Regions from separate parts of the Uliginosibacterium sangjuense genome, predicted to be linked through region 3. Evidence: predicted binding sites of a transcription regulator. Region 3 holds the regulator's gene; each other region holds the start of a gene.
What was found. The regulator FNR, encoded in region 3, switches genes on or off when oxygen is low (the NO sensors DNR and NnrR bind a similar motif). The targets are predictions, from matches to a motif close to TTGANCTAGNTCAA.
Positions count from the first base shown of each region.

Region 1: a site for FNR is predicted at 3,725-3,738, ahead of ccoN (cytochrome-c oxidase, cbb3-type subunit I). Genes of this name have one in related genera too.
Region 2: a site for FNR is predicted at 2,002-2,015, ahead of NMB43_RS14645 (OmpW/AlkL family protein). Genes of this name have one in related genera too.

Region 1 covers NZ_CP101132.1:2,946,626-2,952,957, forward strand. Annotated here, with positions in the region: gene ccoG (cytochrome c oxidase accessory protein CcoG) at 1-275, opposite strand, end outside; gene ccoP (cytochrome-c oxidase, cbb3-type subunit III) at 350-1,246, opposite strand; gene NMB43_RS13660 (cbb3-type cytochrome oxidase subunit 3) at 1,253-1,435, opposite strand; gene ccoO (cytochrome-c oxidase, cbb3-type subunit II) at 1,450-2,061, opposite strand; gene ccoN (cytochrome-c oxidase, cbb3-type subunit I) at 2,075-3,496, opposite strand; gene ccoS (cbb3-type cytochrome oxidase assembly protein CcoS) at 4,011-4,214, opposite strand; gene NMB43_RS13680 (DUF2322 family protein) at 4,214-4,531, opposite strand; gene queG (tRNA epoxyqueuosine(34) reductase QueG) at 4,592-5,656, opposite strand; gene tsaE (tRNA (adenosine(37)-N6)-threonylcarbamoyltransferase complex ATPase subunit type 1 TsaE) at 5,648-6,169, shown strand; gene NMB43_RS13695 (N-acetylmuramoyl-L-alanine amidase) at 6,136-6,332, shown strand, end outside.
Region 2 covers NZ_CP101132.1:3,179,393-3,185,724, reverse strand. Annotated here, with positions in the region: gene NMB43_RS14650 (hypothetical protein) at 1-1,275, shown strand, start outside; gene NMB43_RS14645 (OmpW/AlkL family protein) at 1,341-1,937, opposite strand; gene NMB43_RS14640 (cupin domain-containing protein) at 2,077-2,355, opposite strand; gene NMB43_RS14635 (RluA family pseudouridine synthase) at 2,897-3,709, opposite strand; gene NMB43_RS14630 (WD40/YVTN/BNR-like repeat-containing protein) at 3,802-5,808, shown strand; gene NMB43_RS14625 (pectate lyase) at 6,138-6,332, opposite strand, start outside.
Region 3 covers NZ_CP101132.1:1,339,918-1,346,249, reverse strand. Annotated here, with positions in the region: gene NMB43_RS06160 (sulfite exporter TauE/SafE family protein) at 1-459, opposite strand, end outside; gene hemN (oxygen-independent coproporphyrinogen III oxidase) at 514-1,899, opposite strand; gene fnr (fumarate/nitrate reduction transcriptional regulator Fnr) at 1,991-2,728, shown strand; gene NMB43_RS06145 (NAD(P)-binding protein) at 2,792-4,420, opposite strand; gene NMB43_RS06140 (thiamine pyrophosphate-dependent enzyme) at 4,434-5,486, opposite strand; gene NMB43_RS06135 (transketolase C-terminal domain-containing protein) at 5,498-6,332, opposite strand, start outside.

The sequences.
Region 1 (6,332 bases), 1.6 Mb from region 3:
CCAAAGATGTAGAACTTGCGCTCAGCCAGGTGGAACAGCACGGCCTGGCGGCCATTCCATGGCACCCAACACAGTCCGTAGAAGACGAGCTGGGTCAGCCACACCAGCGCCCAGCGCCAGTTGGCGAAGAGGCCGCTGACGGCACGCGGGTAGACCTTCTTGCGCACCTCGTACAAGGCATCATCTTCCGCCGCCTGGATCGGAATGACCTTCTTGGGACGAACCTTGGGCTTGCTGGCCGGATCATCGGCGCGGGCTGGCTCATTGGATGGCATGCTTGCTCCACAAACACACAGGCCGACACATGGTCGGCCTGTGTGCGCTCTCTATCAAGACAGGATTTGCCGCATTACTTTTTGGACAGGCCCAATACGTAGCCGGCCAGCAGGTGCACCTTGGCATCGCCGAGCAATTCCTTGAACGCTGGCATCTGGTTGTTGCGCCCCTTGGTCACCGTCTCGATGATGGTGGCCTCGGACGACCCGTACAGCCAGATCTTGTCCGTCAGATTGGGAGCGCCCAGCGCCGCCATGCCCTTGCCCTCAGGGCCATGGCAGGCAACGCAGTTGGCCGCGAACAGCTCCTTGCCACGTGCCGCACGCAAAGAGTCGTGCGCCAAGCCCGACAGGGAGCGCACATAGTTCGCCACGTCCTTGGTTCCATCACCACCCAGCGCCGCGCCCAGCGGGGGCATGACACCATTGCGGCCACCCGCGATGGTGGTCTGGATGGTGGCCGGTTCGCCGCCGTACAGCCAGTCAGCATCGGTCAGATTGGGGAAACCCTTGGCCCCGCGCGCGTCGGCACCATGGCACTGCGCGCAATAGGTCAGGAACAGCCGCTGACCGGTCGCCTGCGCCTCAGGATCGGCCGCCACCGCCGCCAAGTCCAGCTTGCTGAACTTGTCGTAGAGCGGAGCCAGGCGCTCCTGCGCCGTCTTCACCTCGGTCTGATACTGACCCACGGAGCTCCAGCCCAGGCTGCCCTTGGACGTCCCCATGCCGGGGTAGAAGATGACGTACACCACGCCAAAGACCAGCGTGCCCCAGAACAGGTAAAGCCACCAGCGCGGCAAGGGGTTGTTGTACTCCTGCAGATCCTCGTCCCACACATGCCCGTGTAGTTCGACCGGGCCGGGCTTGCGCTTGGTCATGTTGGTGGCCAGCACCACTGCGCAGTACAGCAGGCTCAGGATCAGCAGGCCAGCCACGTAGTAGTGCCAGAAATCACTGACGAAATCACTCATGATGGGTCATCCCAATTGGTTGCGGCCGTCGCGCGTGGCGCCCGGCTCTTCGTCTTCATCCGCAAAGGGCAGGCGGGCGGCCTCGTCGAATCCGGGGGCGGCCTGCTTGCTGTAGGCCCACCAGCAGATCGCCAGGAAGCACAACAAAGCCAGCGCCGTCAGGACGGAACGCAGCAGATCGATATCCATACCGCCCTCCCCGCTTACTTGATGCCCTTGATCGCAGTACCCAAGCCCTGCAGGTAGGCAATCAGCGCATCCATCTCGCTCTTGCCCTGCAGCGCAGTGGGCGCCTCGGCGATCTCGGCATCGGTATAGGGCACACCCACCATGCGCAGGGCCGCCATCTTCTTGCCGATGTCATCCGACTTGACGGGGCGTTCCAGCCAGGGGAAGGCCGGCATGTTGGACTCCGGCACCACGTCGCGCGGATTCAACAGGTGAACCCGGTGCCACTGGTCCGAATAGCGCCCGCCCACGCGCGCCAGATCCGGTCCGGTGCGCTTGGACCCCCACTGGAAGGGATGGTCGTAGACGAATTCGCCGGCCACCGAGTAATGCCCGTAGCGCTCGGTCTCGGCACGGAAGGGGCGGATCATCTGCGAGTGGCAGTTGTAGCACCCCTCACGGATGTAGATGTCGCGCCCAGCCAGGCGCAGCGGGTCGTAGGGCTTGACCCCCGCCACCGGCTGCGTGGTCGACTTCTGGAAGAAAAGCGGAACGATCTCCACCAAGCCGCCGACGCTGACCACCAGCAGGGTCAGCACGATCAGCCAGGTGACGTTCTTTTCAATGATCTCGTTGTTCATCTTCATGCTGATTCTCTCCTCAGTGCGCCGCGGCCGGTGCCAGGACCGGCGCATCCACGGCCTTCTGGCCGGCGATGGTGCGCACCATGTTGTAGAACATGAGGAACATGCCACCCAGGTACAGCACCCCGCCCAACAGGCGGATGGTCCAGAACGGGTAGCTGGCCTTCACGCTCTCCACGAAGGAGTAGCTCAGCGTGCCGTCGGCGTTGAAGCCGCGCCACATCATTCCCTGCATCACCCCGGCGATCCACATCGACGCGATGTACAACACCACGCCTGCGGTAGCGATCCAGAAGTGCCAGGTGATCAGCTTGGTCGAGTACATCTCGGTCTTGCCGTAGAGACGCGGCAGCAGGTAGTAGACCGCGCCGATCGAGATCATCGCCACCCAGCCCAGTGCGCCGGAGTGCACATGGCCGATGGTCCAGTCGGTGTAGTGAGACAGCGCGTTGACCGTCTTGATCGACATCATCGGCCCCTCGAAGGTCGACATGCCGTAGAAGGACAGCGAGGTGATCAGGAACTTGAGGATCGGGTCGGTGCGCAGCTTATGCCAGGCGCCCGACAGCGTCATGATGCCGTTGATCATGCCGCCCCAGCTTGGAGCCAACAGGATCAGCGAGAACACCATGCCCAGCGACTGGGCCCAGTCCGGCAGCGCGGTGTAGTGCAGATGGTGCGGGCCGGCCCACATGTAGGTGAAGATCAGCGCCCAGAAGTGCACCACCGAGAGGCGATACGAGTAGACCGGACGGCCTGCCTGCTTCGGCACGAAGTAGTACATCATCCCCAGGAAGCCGGCGGTCAGGAAGAAACCCACCGCGTTGTGGCCGTACCACCACTGGATCATCGCGTCCTGCACGCCGGCGTAGGCCGAGTAGGACTTCCACAGGGTGACCGGCACTTCGGCTGAATTCACAAGGTGCAACAGCGCGACGGCCAGGATGAACGCGCCGTAGAACCAGTTCGCCACGTAGATGTGGGGCGTCTTGCGCTTGGCGATGGTGCCGAAGAACACCACCGCATACGACACCCAGACCAGCGTGATCGCAATGTCGATCGGCCACTCCAGCTCAGCGTATTCCTTACCGGTGGTGTAACCCAACGGCAAGGTGATGGCGGCGGCCACGATGATCGCCTGCCAGCCCCAGAAGGTGAAACTGGCCAGCCAAGGGGCGAAGAGGCGGGTGTGACAAGTGCGCTGGACCACGTAATACGACGTGGCGAACAGCGCACAGCCGCCGAAGGCGAAGATCACCGCATTGGTGTGCAGCGGGCGCAGCCGGCCGAAGTGGATCCATTCGGCGAAGTTCAACTCGGGCCAGACCAGTTGGGCTGCAATGATGACACCGACCAGCATGCCGACAATGCCCCACACCACGGTCATCACCGCGAACTGCCGTACGACTTGGTAGCTGTAAGTCGTCTGGGTTTGCATGTGCGTACCTCAATGTTGGAAGAAAAAACCTGCCCAGCGCTGAGGCCACAGCTCACCACACGGAATGCTGACCATCAGGGGGGATACCGCCAGCATCGACCGCAGTGCTGCGACCAGACCGCCGCCGCGCCCTTCTGAATTGGAGCTGCGTACCACGGCCTGCGCTTGAATCGTCGGCCAGGCCGACAATCACAACCGGAACATACGAGATGCAAACGGACGGCGCGGTTGACGTAGATCAAGCGCCGATTTGTCTTGGCTCAAATCTTAGCATTTGTGCCACAGAGCTGCTGCACCGCAACGGGAAAACGCAGGAATACCCGCATGACATCCGGTGCGTGAACGAGAGAGGAACGTGGGAGACGAGGACGAAAAAAAAGGGTGCGACAAGCGCACCCCCAACCCCAACAGAGAGACTTTGCATCCGAGAACCTTGCGACTCTCGTCTGCTGCCGACGCCCCCGTCGGCATGTGTGCAGTATGCCAAGGGCTCTGGTTTGGGGCTTGATTCAGGTCAAGGCTGCGCGCGGTCCCGATTTTCTTTCTCATCCTCGGGCGCGGGCTGCGCAGGCCGGTCGTCATCGTCCATGATGATGCGGTAGGCCGGCCCTTCCAGATCGTCGAACTGACCGCTGCGCACCGACCACCAGAGGATCAGGCCGATCGCGAAGACCAGCAGCAGTGACAGCGGGATCAGGATGACGAGGCTGTCTTCCATCACACGGCGAAGACGTGCTTGGCGCGCAGGGTCTCGTTGCGCTCGATGAGGCCGATCAGTCGGTCGATGTTGGGATGCTTGCCAGGATTGGCACGCGCATCCTCGGTGTGTTCGGCGTAGAGCTCCAGGCCCTTGGCGGCGGCAGCCGGCGTGATGGCGCCGAAGGTTTGCGCAAGCTGGTTGTAGACGGCCAGCGAGCCAGCCTGTCCCGGTTTGTTCTCGATCAGCGCAACTTCCTTGCCGTCAGCGTCCAGCAGTTGCAGGCCGGAAAGGTGGGACACGCCAGGAAGCTGCTTGAGGTTTTCTGCGAAAGCCATTTTGAGTGAGGAGTGAGGAGTGAGGAGTGAGGAGTGAGGAGTGAGGAGTGAGGGCCAATTCTAGCGGCCGTGCTGCCTTAAAGCCCACTCGACGTGTTCGCGCACCAGGGGCGACGGATCATCGCGCCGCGCCTCCAAGGCCACCACCACCTCGGGTGAGTCAGACGCGTTGCCCAGCCCCACGGCAAGATTTCGTAGCCACGCCTCATAGCCGATGCGATAGATCGCTGAACCGGCCAGGCGCGTCTCGAAGTCCTCGCGCGTCCAGGCGAACAGCTCGGCCAGACGGGCCCGATCCAATCCATTGCGCACGCCGAAGTCCGCCTCCACCGAGGTCTGCGCAAAGCGGTTCCAGGGACACACAAGCTGGCAGTCATCGCAACCGTAGACCCGGTTGCCGATCAGCGGGCGCAAGTCCTCCGGAATGGCCCCCTTCAGCTCGATGGTCAGATAGGAGATGCAGCGCCGCGCATCCACCTTGTACGGTGCGACGATGGCGCCGGTCGGGCAGGCGTCGATGCAGCGGGTGCAGCGCCCGCAGTGCTCCTCCGGCACCGCATCCGGTGGCAGCGCAATATCAAGGAACAGCTCACCCAGGAAGAAGAAGGAGCCCGCCTCACGGTTCAGCAGCAGCGTGTGCTTGCCGCGCCAACCGAGGCCGGCACGCGTCGCGAGTTCCACTTCCAGCACCGGCGCCGAGTCGACGAATACGCGGTGACCACGCGGGCCGACGGTGGCCTGCACACGCTCGGCCAACTTCTGCAGGCGACTGCGCAGCAGCTTGTGATAGTCGCGGCCCTGGGCGTAGCGCGACACGTACGCGGCATCGGGGTCGGCCAGTTGTGCCTCGGCCATGCTGCGATCCTGCTCCGGCCAATAGTTCATGCAGACGGAGACCACGCTCAGCGTGCCGGGCTGCAGCTCGGCTGGACGCGCACGTTTGAGCCCATGGCGGGCCATATAATCCATCTCGCCGTGATTGCCCTCGGCCAACCAGGCCAGCAGGCCCGGCTCGGCACTGGAGAGATCCACGCCCGCCACGCCGGCGAACGCGAAACCGAGTTCGCGCGCCCAGCCCAGTATCTGCGTCTTGAGCGCAGCCACATCGAGAGAAGGTTGATCCACTTGAGTTCCAGTCACGCTGCGGATGATAACGGCGCCCCTCACGCAGGCGACTACCTTGTACGTCTGGCAGATGAGCAGGCCACCGAGCGTTTCGGCGCATCCCTCTCCCCTGTACTTGAGCCCGGCCTGACGATCTGGCTGTCGGGCGACCTCGGCGCGGGCAAAACCACGACCACGCGCGGCCTGCTGCGTGCGCTAGGCCACACCGGCGCGGTGAAAAGCCCGACGTACACCTTGCTGGAACCTTATGTAGTTTCTAGAATCTCACTGTATCATTTTGATTTTTATCGGTTCACTCACCCAGACGAGTTTCTCGATGCAGGCTTGGACGAGTATTTCGATGGCAGCGGAGTGTGTCTCGTGGAATGGGCCGACAAGGCCCTGCCCTACGTGCCGGCACCTGATATCGACATTCACCTGTTCATCGATGGCCCCGGCCGGCGTGTCGAGATGCGCGCCAGCTCCGCAAGAGGGCTGGCATGTCTGAGCCGCTACATCCCGCCCGCCACATGAAGTCTGCCGTTCCTTTGGATGCTCGCCGCCGCTCTCTGTTGAAGGCCGGCAGCGCACTGCTGACCTTGCTCGTCAGCCCGGTCTCGAATGCCGCTGAAGTCCGCCTGATCGCCGTGCGCGTGTGGCCGGCAGCGGATTACACCCGCGTCACGCTGGAAAGCGA
Region 2 (6,332 bases), 1.8 Mb from region 3:
CTCAAGCACCACTACCCGTTCTACGAGCTGATGTACGAGGCCAATCCCAAGGCGGCTTCGAAGCTCATCAAGGCGGTGTGGAATGCCCACATCGACAATTGGGAGACGCTTGAGCTGTCGCGCCACGGCACCTATGGCCGCGACTTCCAGGAAGAGGGCTTCTGGGACAAGCCGATGAATCGCGACCTGGAGATCCTGCGCGAAGCCAAGGGTCTGTCCTTCGTGAACGTCGGCAACGATCTGATCTATGCGGCGGGCATGGCCTACCAGGCGGAAAAGGACCCCAAGGCGCTGGAATGGGCCGAGTTCATGGCCTGGCAGTATGTCCGCACGCGTTATCCGGCGACCGGTCTGGGCTGCTATCAGTTCAATCGCCCGGTCAAGCGCGAGGAGGCGCCGACCGACGAGAACGATCCGCGCTTCACCTTCTCCTTCTTCGGCGATCGGGCGCAGCGTCAGTTCGGCCCCGAGTACGGCGAGGTGGCGCAGGAGGCCTGGGTGCTGTTCAAGATGGACCCGGACGCGCTGAACGGTCCCGAAGGCATCTATTCCGATTCCGGCCTGGCGCAGGTGACGATGGCGCGCCAGTTGGGCGAGCGCGGCAAGACCCTGCTCGACTGGACGGTGTCGGGCATGGCGGCCTACGCCCACTACGCTTACGTGCCGGAGACCAACGAGATCAAGCCAATGTTTGCCGATGGCAAGGATCTGACGGGCCATGTGTTCCAGCGTCGTGGCTACTACGGGCAGAAGGGCTGGGTGTTCGAGCGCAAGCCGATCAACACCATCTCCTTCCTGGCCTACGCTACCGCCTGGGCCGTCAGTGGCATGAAGGAGTTGTGGCCGACAGTGGCAGCCATGGCGCGCAATTTCGGTCTCGGCGAGTGGAATCCAGCCGATCCCAACACGCCCAAGGTCAATTTGCAGACGCGTGCCAACGATGCGCAACTGCTGTTTGGCGTGCTGGAGGTCTATCGCGCCACGCAGGTGCCGGCCTACCTGGCGCTGGCGAAGGCGCTGGGTGAGAGCATCTTCAGCCAGCGCGCGCATCGTGGCCTGCTGCTGCCGTCGGCCAGACATATCTACTGCCGTTTCGACGATCCGGAGGCGCTGGCCTTGCTGTCACTGCATGCCACGCTGGAGGGCAAGATCGAACAGGTGCCGGTCTTCCGCAGCAAGGGGGGCTACATCCACGGCGATGCCATCCTGCCCGATGGAACCAAGAAGAACATCCAGGACATCCTGCACTTCTACCCGATGCAACAGGCGGCCTGAGAACGGTCGAGCCGAAAACAAAACGCCCCGGCAAGCCGGGGCGTTTTGTTTTCGGGTGATATTGCTCAGAAGCGCCAGCCGAACCCGACACCGAACAGGATGGGGTCGACCTTCAGCGTGCCCAGCTTGTTGCCAGCGGCCATCACGTCGGTGCGGATCTGCACTTTCTTGATATCGAGGTTGATCGACATGGTCTTGTTGATCGGAATGTCGATGCCGGCCTGCAGTGACCAGCCGAAGCTGCTGTCCTCGATGGTCACGCCGGGAGGCAGTTCCTCGTCCGAGAACAGGGTGTAGTTGAGGCCCAGGCCCACGTAAGGGCGCACGCTCGCCTGCGGCAGGAAGTGATACTGCAGGCTCAGCGTGGGGGGCAGGTGCTTGAGGCTGCCGATCTTGGTGCCGTTCGACTCCAGATCGTGCTTCTGCGGATAGGTCAGGACCAACTCGGCCGCAATATTCGGAGTGAAGAAATAGCTGATATCGAACTCCGGGATCACCTTGCTGCTCAGTTCCAGGTTCAGCCCGGTCGAGTCGTCGTTTTCCGGCGCGATGTTGACGATGCGGCCGCGGATCAGCCAAGGATTCTCCAGGGCCAGCGCCTGTGTCGATGCGAACAGACCAGCGGTGCAGGTCAGAAGGGCGGCCAGGGTCTTTAGTCTCATGTTTACTCTCCGTGTAGATGGGGACATCCCGTCCGGCATTTCAGCCGGCGGGGTCGTACACGGTTTGATCGGCATCAAATCTGGCGAAAGACCATTCTAGCTTCGCGGGAATACCCTGAGAACGATTTGCGACAGCGGCTCACCCGAAACGGTAGTGCTTGCGTAGCGCGACCGTGATGTCCCAGGTGCAGGCCAGACCCGTCGGGAAGTGCGCGAGGTCGCCCGCGCGCAAGGTGACCGGCTGGCCGCCCTCGGGTGTGACCGTCACCTCGCCCGCCAGCAGCAGACAGGTTTCCGGCGCGTCGTAGTACCACGGGAAGCGCGACACCTCCTTCTCCCAGACTGGCCAACTGGCTACGTTCAATTGCTGATGGCGGGTGCTGTCGATCTGGCGTTCGACCTGGATTTCGAGTGCCATCCTTTTTGCCTCCATGAGTGTGGCGTCATGTTCCCGCTTCCTGCGATGGAAGAAAAGCGCCGTGCCGCTGCTGCTGATATCTGCCGTCGCCGCAGGCGAGGAGTGGGAGCCGGCTGTGCTCGATTCCGCCGGCCTGGCGCGCCGGAAGCTGGCTACGCCGGTCCCGGGTCCTAAAGGGAAGGCGCGCGAAGTGCTCGGCCTGACGGTGCTCGCGCTGCCTCCTGGGTTCTGGCCAGGGGAGGGTGGCGGATGCCGGTCGCATCTAGGCCCGTTTCAATAGTGACAGTCAGACCCGCTTGCTTATCGGCTCGGCGATGAAATGCATGTCGAATTCGTTGTGGCGCAGGGCTGCATGACCGTGCTGTGCCGTAACCAGCAAACGGATGTGCGTCAGACAGTCCGGCAGGACTTTGATCCGGCTGCAGTGTCGGGGCGATGCTATTTCAAGGCCGCTCTCGACATACAGGCCTGTCGCCTGACTGATAGCGAGGGGCGCGAGAACAAGGTCTGTGCTGGCTGCCCTCGCGCTACGTACGCCGGATCAGAAAGGGGCTGCTTCCTCCAGGCACAAAGATCGGTCCTGTCGCGGGTGCTGGAAAGCAAGCCGGCAGGCATGCAGTAGCAAGCGCGGCGCCTGTGCGGTGGCGTCGCCGCCATAGAGCTCATCACCCAGAATGGGGTGGCCAAGCGCGCGCATGTGCACCCGCAACTGGTGAGAGCGGCCGGTTATGGGCTCCAGCAGCAGGCGCGAACAGGGTGTCGCAGGGTCGCGAGAAAGCACTTGAAAGCGGGTCAGCGACGGCTTGCCTCGTGCGAAGTCAACCATTTGCAGTGGCCGGTTCGGCCAGTCGGTGATCAGTGGCAGATCCACTGCGCCTTCGTCCTGCGCTACAAGTCCTGCCACCACCGCCTCGTAACGCTTGTTGACGGCACGCGTTTCGAACAGGCGGCTTAGCGCGCGGTGCGCGTCCGCCCCGCGCGCCAGCACCATCAGGCCGGAGGTGGACATGTCCAGACGATGCACGATCAGCGTGTCCGGATAGTCCTGCCGTACCCGGCTGGCGAGACAGTCTGCGAGGTGTGCGCCGCGCCCCGGCACCGAGAGCAGGCCGGCCGGCTTGCTCACGATCAGCAAGTCCTCGTCGACGTGCAGATAGCGCAGGGGCGCGGAGGGCGGATGGTAGGCAATCACAGTAGCCGGTGACGGTGGGTGGGCGCCGCATGATATCGCCAGCCACGTTCCGGTGCTTGCCCGCAAACCCTCTCCGCACGGCTGCTTGCGGCTGGTGGCGCATGGTATCTTCGGCACGACAAGGTGCTTGAGCACCGCAGCAATGTTTGAGGAGACGATCAATGCCGGTTTTCTGGCGGGCCAGAGTCGCGGCCCTGATGCTCATGCTGCTGGCAGCAAGCTGCTCACTGCAAAAGCCTGCGGACGATAAGAATGTGTTCAGCGATCGTCTGGTGTTGAACTCCGCGTTTTTCACTGGTTGGGCAAGTGCGGACGGCAAGGTGCTGCTGATCGGAGGAGGCGATGGCACGATTCTGCGCAGTACCGATGAAGGGCTGCATTGGCGGGCGGTCGATACCGGCAAACTGAGCGATCCTGTGGTGTCCTTTGTGGAGCACGCACCCACGGGGGTCTTGCTCGCCGCTGGCCCGAGCGGAGGTGTACTGCGCTCCACCGACGCAGGCCTCCACTGGACGCAGCATGCCGTGGGCAAAGATTCGCGTACACGGGCACTGGCGGTGCAGGCCGATGGCAAGACCTGGGTCGTGGCGGGCGACGGCGGCAATCTCGCAGTGTCGAAGGATGCCGGCCTGAGCTGGAACCAGGTAGCACTGCCGGCCGCGCCGGGTTTGGGTGCCGTGCTTGCCCTGAGCGGCGGGCAGTTCGTGGTCGGGGGTGAGGCAGGCCTGATCCTGCGCAGCACCAATGGTGGAATCGACTGGCAACGCGTGGATAGCGGCACGTCCGAGACCATCACCGGCCTGTACGGATTCGCCGAGGCGGGCGCGACGCTCGCGCTGTGTGGTGACGGCAAGGTTCTCGTCGGGGGGAAGGATGGCGCCGAATGGACCGCGATCCCTACCGGCAGCCCGCATTTCCTGACCCGCGCCGTGTACGACCCGCGCCACAAGGTGATCGTGGTGGCGGATATCAAGGGCAACATCCTGCGCTCATCGGATGGTGGGCGTAACTGGGTCGTGGTGCCGACTGGGCGTGACTTCTACATCTCCAGCCTGCGTTACAGCGATGCCACGGGGCGACTGATCGCGACCGGTAACGGAGGGGCCTTGGCGATTTCGGCCGATGGCGGCATGAGCTGGCAGTTCTCAGCACTCAAGCTGGGTGTGTTCGTGGAGTCCGCGCTGGTGTCCGGGCAAACCCTGCTGGCTTTCGGCGAGGGCAGCGCCCTGATGCGCTCGACGGATGGCGGCGACTCCTGGCAACTGTTACAGGCGCCAATCGGTGACTACGTCCATGGGCTGAGCGTCAGTCCCGACGGCAAGTCCCTGGTCGGCGTCGGCAAGGGCTGGGTGGTTTCTGCTTCGGCCGATGGGCGGACATGGACGCCGCAGCCAGTCTCTTTGCCTGCCAATGCCTACCTGTTCACCATCCTGCCCGCACCCGGTGGCGCGGGGCTGATCGCCGGTGGGCCTCCCGGCATCGTGATCCGCAGCAATGCCCAGGGCAGCGACTGGCAGACCTTGCTGAACGGGACCGATTTTACGCGCGGCTACTTCCACGACATCGTGGTGGCGCGCAAGACCGGGGCCATTGTCGCGGTGGCGAGCCCTGGCGTCGTGATGCGCTCAGTGGATGGAGGTATGAGCTGGGACGAGGCAGACGCGCGCACAGAGCCGCACCTGTTCGCTGCAGCCGCAAGCACTGAAACTGGCACTTTCGTGGCGGTAGGGCGCGAAGGCGGCATCCAGCGTAGTACGGACGGTGGCAAGCAGTGGAGCCAGGTAGATTCAGGCACGCGTGCTCATCTCCATAACATCGCGTATCTGTCACCCCTGAAAGCCTTCATGGCGGTCGGTGCGGAGGGCTCCATCCTGCGCTCCGACGACGATGGTCTGACTTGGCGCCGCATCCACGGGGGCGCCGTATCGACGGCGCGGTACCTGATGTTCGACGAGGCGAAGAATGTGCTGATCGTAACGGGCGATGGCGGGCTGATCCTGCGCTCGACCGATCGCGGAGCAAGCTGGCAGACGGTCGCAAGTGGCACCGATCAGCCTCTGCGCCAGCCCTTGCTGGTCAAGAACGGCAAGCGCATCTTCGTGCCGGGGCGTAAGGGCGTGTTGCTTCGATCCGACGATGCTGGCGTGAGCTGGCAGAGCGAGACAACCAAGACTTCAGGCCATCTCAAGGCCTTGCTTGAAGTGCCGGGTGGCGATGCCGTGATCGCATACGGAGATCGCTTGGTGCGTCTGCCGCAGTAAAGCTGGTCAACACAGCTCTCTTGATCGACGGGCGGCAGGGTCTGGCCCTTCGGGCAGGACTGTCACGCTTGCGATTCGCTGGCAAGTCGGAGCCACAAGCAGCGCACCTGCGGAATTCCGCGAGTGCCCCGGCGGGGCTTGGCAGACTGATGTCCTGCGAACACAAGCGTGAGCCTTGGTGCGCACCGGAGTAGGCGAAGCCCGGCTGCCTGCAACGCCATTCGAGCTTCGCGTTCGATCCCCTTCAGGCATGAAAAAGCCCCCGCCGCAGCGGGGGCCTTCTCGAACTCACCCTGGCGGGCGTGGCCGCCAGGTTCAGACCGTAACGATCAGTATGCCGTCACGTCGGTCTTGCTCACGTCACAGGCGCTGGTGTTCCACTCTTCGCCGATCGACGAGGAGGAACCGTTGCCCTTGACCACGCCCTTGTAGGTCACGCACACCTTCGGGCTGCCGGCCTTGTAGCCCTTGATCTGCAGGCTGCGGATCGTGGCCTTGTCGCCGTAGTTACTGTTGATACCGAC
Region 3 (6,332 bases):
GCTATAGGTCAGCCCACACGGAATCAGCCCCCACAACAGTCCCACCGGATAGGCCGCAGGCCAGCGTCGGACGGGCAACAGCCCTTTGCCCAGCGGCTGAATCCGCCGCCACACCGCGTGACCAAGCCGCTCCAGGGGTTGCAGCAAGCGGGTGATGCCGCACAGGTACAGGCCTAAAGCCACCAGCATCGCATTGGCCAGCACGTAGAGCGAGATCTGCACCGGCAGCCAGTCGTTGAACAGAAGGCTGGCCGACCCCAGTGCGCCGACGACGCCGCCCGTCACCAGATAAGTCGTGATGCGCCCGAGGTTGTAGGCCAGATGCACCGCCAGCCCTGCGCCCCCCCGGCCGGGTTGCGGCCCGCTCAGCGCGCTGACGATGCCGCCACACATGCCCACGCAGTGCACGCCCCCCAGCAAACCGATCAGGAATACGGCGAAATAACCGGTCTCAGGCATAACACGCATGACGCAGACAAAGGAGCGTCATGGTAGCAGGCAGGCTGTGCCGACTCAGATCACCCTGGAGTAACGGCGCTGCGCCCGATCAGCCCGCAAGTGATGATCGAACACCATGGCGACTGCCCGCACCAACAGACGCCCGGCGTCGGTGACGGTGATGAAGTCATCTTCAAAAGTCACCAGGCCAGCTCGCTCCAAAGCGCGCAATTCTTCCAACTCAGCCGCGAACTCGTGGCGGAAATTGATGTTGAAGCCCTGTTCGATGGCCTCCATCGACAGCTCGAAATGGCACATCAGCGACTGGATGATGGCGTGTCGCATCAAGTCTTCGGCACTGAGGACCCAGCCACGCATGACCGGCAGGTCGCCGCGGTCAATGGCCGCGTAGTACGGTTCGGTGTCCTTCTCGTTCTGCACATAGGCGCCGCCGACACGACCGATCGCCGACACGCCAAAGGCCAGCATGTCGCATTCAGCATGGGTGGAATAGCCCTGGAAGTTGCGATGCAGCCAGCCGCGGCGCTGCGCCTCGGCCAGTTCGTCATCGGGACGGGCAAAATGGTCCATCCCGATGTAGACGTAGCCCTCGGCCGACAGGCGCTCCAGCGCACGGGCGAAAATCGCCAGCTTGTCATCCGGCGTGGGCAGGTCTTCGGCCGCGATACGGCGCTGCGGCATGAAGCGGGTCGGCAGATGGGCGTAGCTGTACAGGGCCAGGCGATCCGGCCGCAGGGCCAGCACCCGATCCAGCGTCTGCTCGAAGCGCGCCACGGTCTGGAACGGCAGTCCATAGATCAGATCCAGGCTGATCGAGCGGAAGCCATGGGCACGCGCGCCTTCGATCACGCCGCGTGTTTCGTCTTCAGACTGCAGGCGATTGACTGCCTTCTGCACCACCGGGTCGAAATCCTGGACGCCGACGCTCATGCGATTGAAGCCCAGTTCAGCCAGCAATCTGACCTGATCTTCGCCGACCTTGCGTGGATCAACCTCGATCGAGAACTCGCCACCCGGCTTGAGTTGGAAGCGTTCACGGATCGCACCGACCAGGCGCCGCATCTCGGCTTCGTTGAGGAAAGTGGGCGTTCCACCACCCCAATGCATCTGCACCACCTGACGCGGACCGGACAGATGCTGCAACTGCATATCCATCTCGCGCACAAGGTAATCGATGTACCTTCCCGACAGCGTGCGATCCTTTGTCACGATTTTGTTGCAGGCACAGTAGTAGCAAACTGTGTTGCAAAACGGGATGTGGAAATATAATGAGAGCGGTCTTTCGATCCCCCCGCTTGCGCGGGCGGCCAGACGCTGCTCGAAAGCGGTAGCATCGAAGGCATCCGTGAAGCGGTCTGCCGTCGGGTAGGACGTATAGCGCGGTCCCGGAATGTCAAACTTTCGGATCAGTTCCGGGTCGAAGACGATGGACTGTCTCATGTTCTCTCTGAATTTTCTCTGGGGACTGTGACAATCGCAGATCGAGCCGTTATTTTGCTTGATAGCGATCAACCTGCAGAAAAGGCCCGAAGTGGATCAAAAAGTCAGCACACCCCTCACCCCGAACAACCTGCGGGTCGCCTGCGCACAGTGCAATCTGCGCGAGCTGTGCCTGGCAGTCGGCCTGGAAGACCAGGACCTGCACAAACTGGACGCCCTGGTGGCCCGCCGCAAGATCAAGCGCGGCCAGCAGCTCTACCGTGCGGGCGATCCCTTCGAGGCGATCTATGCGATCCGCGTCGGCTTCTTCAAGACCGACATCCTGACCGAGGAGGGCCTGGAGCAGGTGACCGGCTTCCACATGGCAGGCGAGATCTTGGGCATGGACGGCATCAGCACCGACACACATGTGTGCAATGCCACCGCGCTGGAGGACTGCGAAGTCTGCGTGATGCCTTACGACCAGTTGGAAGTGCTGTCGCGCGAGATCCGCTCACTGCAGCACCAGTTCCACAAATTCATGAGCCGCGAGATCGTGCGCGACCAGAGCCTGATGATCCTGCTCGGCTCGATGCGCGCGGAAGAACGTATCGCGGCCTTCCTGCTGAACCTGTCGCAGCGCATGAAGCAGCGCGGATACTCGGCCTCTGAGTTCCATCTGCGCATGACACGCGAGGAAATCGGCTCTTACTTGGGCCTGAAGCTGGAGACAGTCAGCCGCGCGTTCTCCAAGTTCCACGACGAAGGCCTCATTGGCGTGCAGCAAAAGTACATCCGCATCCTAGACAACGATGGCTTGCGTGCCCTGCTGAACCACACGACCTGCTGAGCCCCGCCAGCCAGGAAGAAAAAGGCCCGCCTGCGCGGGCCTTTTTCTTGGGTGCCGATCCGCTTAGATCGCTTCAGCCTCCATCTTGATGGCCCCACAGGGACACTCGGCCGCACAGACACCGCAGCCCTTGCAGTACTCATAGTTGAACTCGAACTTCTCGCCCGGGCCCAGCTTGATGACTGCATTGTCGGGACAGACGCCGTAGCAGTTGTCGCACTCGAAGCAGTTGCCGCAAGACAGGCAGCGGCGCGCCTCGAACAGCGCATTGCTCTCGTCCAGCCCCCCCTGCACCTCGTCGAAAGTGCTCTGGCGGCGGATGATGTCGAGCATCGGGCGCACGGTCTTCGGCGCGTCCGTGTAGTACCAGGGATTGAGCTTGTCGAAGGTGGCCAGCTCATTCTTCGGCGGCTTCACGTACTCGGTCCCACGCAGCCAGGCGTCGATATGCCGTGCCGCATGCTTGCCGTGGCCGACGCCAACCGTAACCGTGCGCTCGGAGGGCACCATGTCGCCCCCGGCGAAAACGCCGGCGTAGCCTGTCATCATGTTAGGGGCGACTTCGACCACGCCGTCCTTGAAGCTGAGGTTCGGCACGCCGTCGAGCAGACCCAGATCCACATCCTGGCCCAGGGCCAGCACCACGGAATCGGCTTCCAGCGTATCGAACTCGCCTGTCGGCACGGGCTTGCCCTGCTCGTCCAGCACCATCTTCTCGACCGTGATCGCGCCGCCATCACCGACCTGCTTGATGGTCGACAGCCAGCGCATCATGACGCCTTCCTGCAAAGCCTCCTCGACCTCGAAGTCGTGCGCCGGCATCTTGTCGCGCGTGCGGCGATACACGATGATCGCCTCCTCCGCCCCCAGGCGCTTGGCGGTGCGCGCCACGTCGATGGCGGTGTTGCCGCCGCCATACACGACCACGCGCCGGCCCAGCATCGGCTTCTCTTCACCTTCCATGCTGCGTAGAACCGCAACGGCATCGAGGATCTTGGCGGATTCCGCCGCCGGAATCGCGGTGCGCTTGGCAATGTGCGCGCCAACGGCCAGGAAGGCGGCATCGAACTTGCCTTCCTTCATCGCGTCGAGCAGGTTGTCGACCTTGGTGTTCAAGCGCAGCTCGACGCCCATGTCGAGAATGCGCTGCACCTCGGCGTCCAGCACTTCGCGCGGCAGGCGGTACTTCGGGATGCCGAAGCGCATCATGCCGCCCGCCAAGGGGCCTGCCTCGAAGATGACGACCTGGTGGCCCAGGCGGCGCAGGTGGTAGGCGGCGGACAAGCCAGAGGGGCCGGCACCGACGACCATCACCCGCTTGCCGGATTCCTGTGCCGGCGCATCGAACTTCCAGCCCAGCTTGATGGCCTCGTCACCGAGGAAGCGTTCGACCGAGTTGATGCCCACGGCCGCGTCGAGCTTGCCGCGATTGCAGGCACCCTCGCAGGGGTGATAGCACACGCGGCCCATGACGGCCGGCAGCGGATTGTCCTGCACCAGGGTCTTCCAGGCCTGCTCGTAGTCGCCGCTTTCGGCGTGGTAGAGCCAGCCCTGGGTGTTTTCACCAGCCGGGCAGGCGTTGTTGCAGGGGGGCATGCGCTGCAGGTAGAGCGGGCGATGGGTACGCCAGGTGCCCGTCTTGTTGACCAGCGAACTGCCTACGTCCAGCGTGATCGCAAAGGGTTTGTTCATCGTTGTTCCTCCCTCACACCGGCTCAGCGCCGAAGTAGCCGTAGTGCTTGGCATAGGGTTCATCGGTCAGGCCGAACTTGGCGATGTTGCGATCAGCCACGGCCTGGAAGCGGGCGATCACGTCCAGCGCGGGGTTCTTGCCGAACAGGTGGGCGAAGCGCTTTTGCGGCTTGAGGTATTCCTCCACCGGCAGCTTCTGGCGGATCTTCGACACGCCGCTGACTTCGCCGTACTCGGCCTCGAACACCGGGAACAAGCCGGTTTCCTTGGCCAGACGCGCCAGTCGGATGGTGTCGTGCGACGCGGCTCCCCAGCCCAGCGGACAGGGCACGAAGATGTGGATGTAGCGCGCGCCGCGCATGCTCATCGCCTTCTGGACCTTGTACTCGAGGTCGCGCAGGTCGGCCACGGTGGCAGTCGCCACATAAGGGATGCCGTGCGCCATGGCGATCAGCGGCACGTTCTTGCCCTGACCCCACTCGTTGCCCGGATGCTCGCCCACCGGCATGGTGGTCGCGGTGCGGGCCGAGGGCGGCGTGGCCGAGGAACGCTGCACGCCGGTGTTCATATAGGCCTGGTTGTCGTAGCAGATGTACAGCACATCATCATTCCGCTCGAACATGCCGGACAGCGGACCGAAGCCGATGTCGGTGGTGCCGCCGTCACCGCCCTGGGCGATCACGCGCACTTCGGCCTGGGCCTTGCCTTCCTTGCGGGCACGCACCTTGTAGGCTGCGGCGACGCCGGTCGCGACCGCTGCCGCGTTGCCGAACAGCGAGTGGATCCAGGGAATCTGCCAGGAGGTTTCCGGATAGGGCGTGGAGAACACTTCGAGGCAACCGGTGGCGTTGACGGCCACCATCTGGTTGTTGGTCGCACGCATGACCGCGTCGATCGCGTAGCGCGCACCGAGCGCCTCGCCACAGCCCTGACAGGCGCGGTGGCCGGAATTCAGCGAGTTGGTGCGGTGCATGTCGGCCTGCACCGAGCGTTGCTCGGGCGGCAGCAGGCGGTTGCCGACGGTGAAGGTGCCGGTCTGATAGAACTTGATGGATTGCAGTGCCATGTGTGTTCTCCTCAGGCGACGCGCTGGCCGGTCGGGCCAGTGGCGATACCCACGTCGCGCAGGATGTTCTCGGCGATGGGACCGGAACGGCGCGAGGAACGCTCGCGGTCCAGCTCCTTGTTGACGATGTTCCAGTCCAGATCCAGGAAGTGCAGCGACTCGAGCTGGTCGTGCATGGCTTGGCGGAACACGCGGTGCAGCGAGCTGCGCGTGATCGGACGACCACCAAGGCCGGCAACCACGGTGTAGACCTTGGTATCCAGGCCATCCAGCGCGAGGCGCACGTCGGTGGCGACGATGCCACCGATGCCCACGGCCAGGCTCTTCTCCAGCACCACGATGCGGTGGGCATGACCCAGCGCACGGCGGATCGCGTTGATCGGGAAGGGGCGGAAGCTGCTGATGCCCAGCACACCGATCTTGATGCCATCGGCACGCATCTCGTCGACCGTGTCCTTGATCGTGCCCAGCACCGAGCCGAGTGCGACCACGATGGTGTCGGCGTCCTCGATGCGGTACGGACGGATCAGGCCACCGGACTCGCGCCCGAAGATGTCCTTGAACTCGGCCGCGATCTTGGGGATCAGTTCCAGCGCCTGCATCTGCTTGGCATGCGCGAGGTAGCGCACTTCCGAGAAGGCATCCGGCCCCACCATGGCACCGATGGATACCGGGTTGGCCGGGTCCAGCACTTGGCGCGGCACATAGGGCGGCAGGAAGGCATCGACCTGCTCCTGCGTCGGGATGTCGACACGCTCATAGGCGTGGGTGAGGATGAAACCATCCATGCACACCATCACCGGCAGCGACAGCTCCTCGGCCAGCTTGAAGGCCTGGATGTGCAGA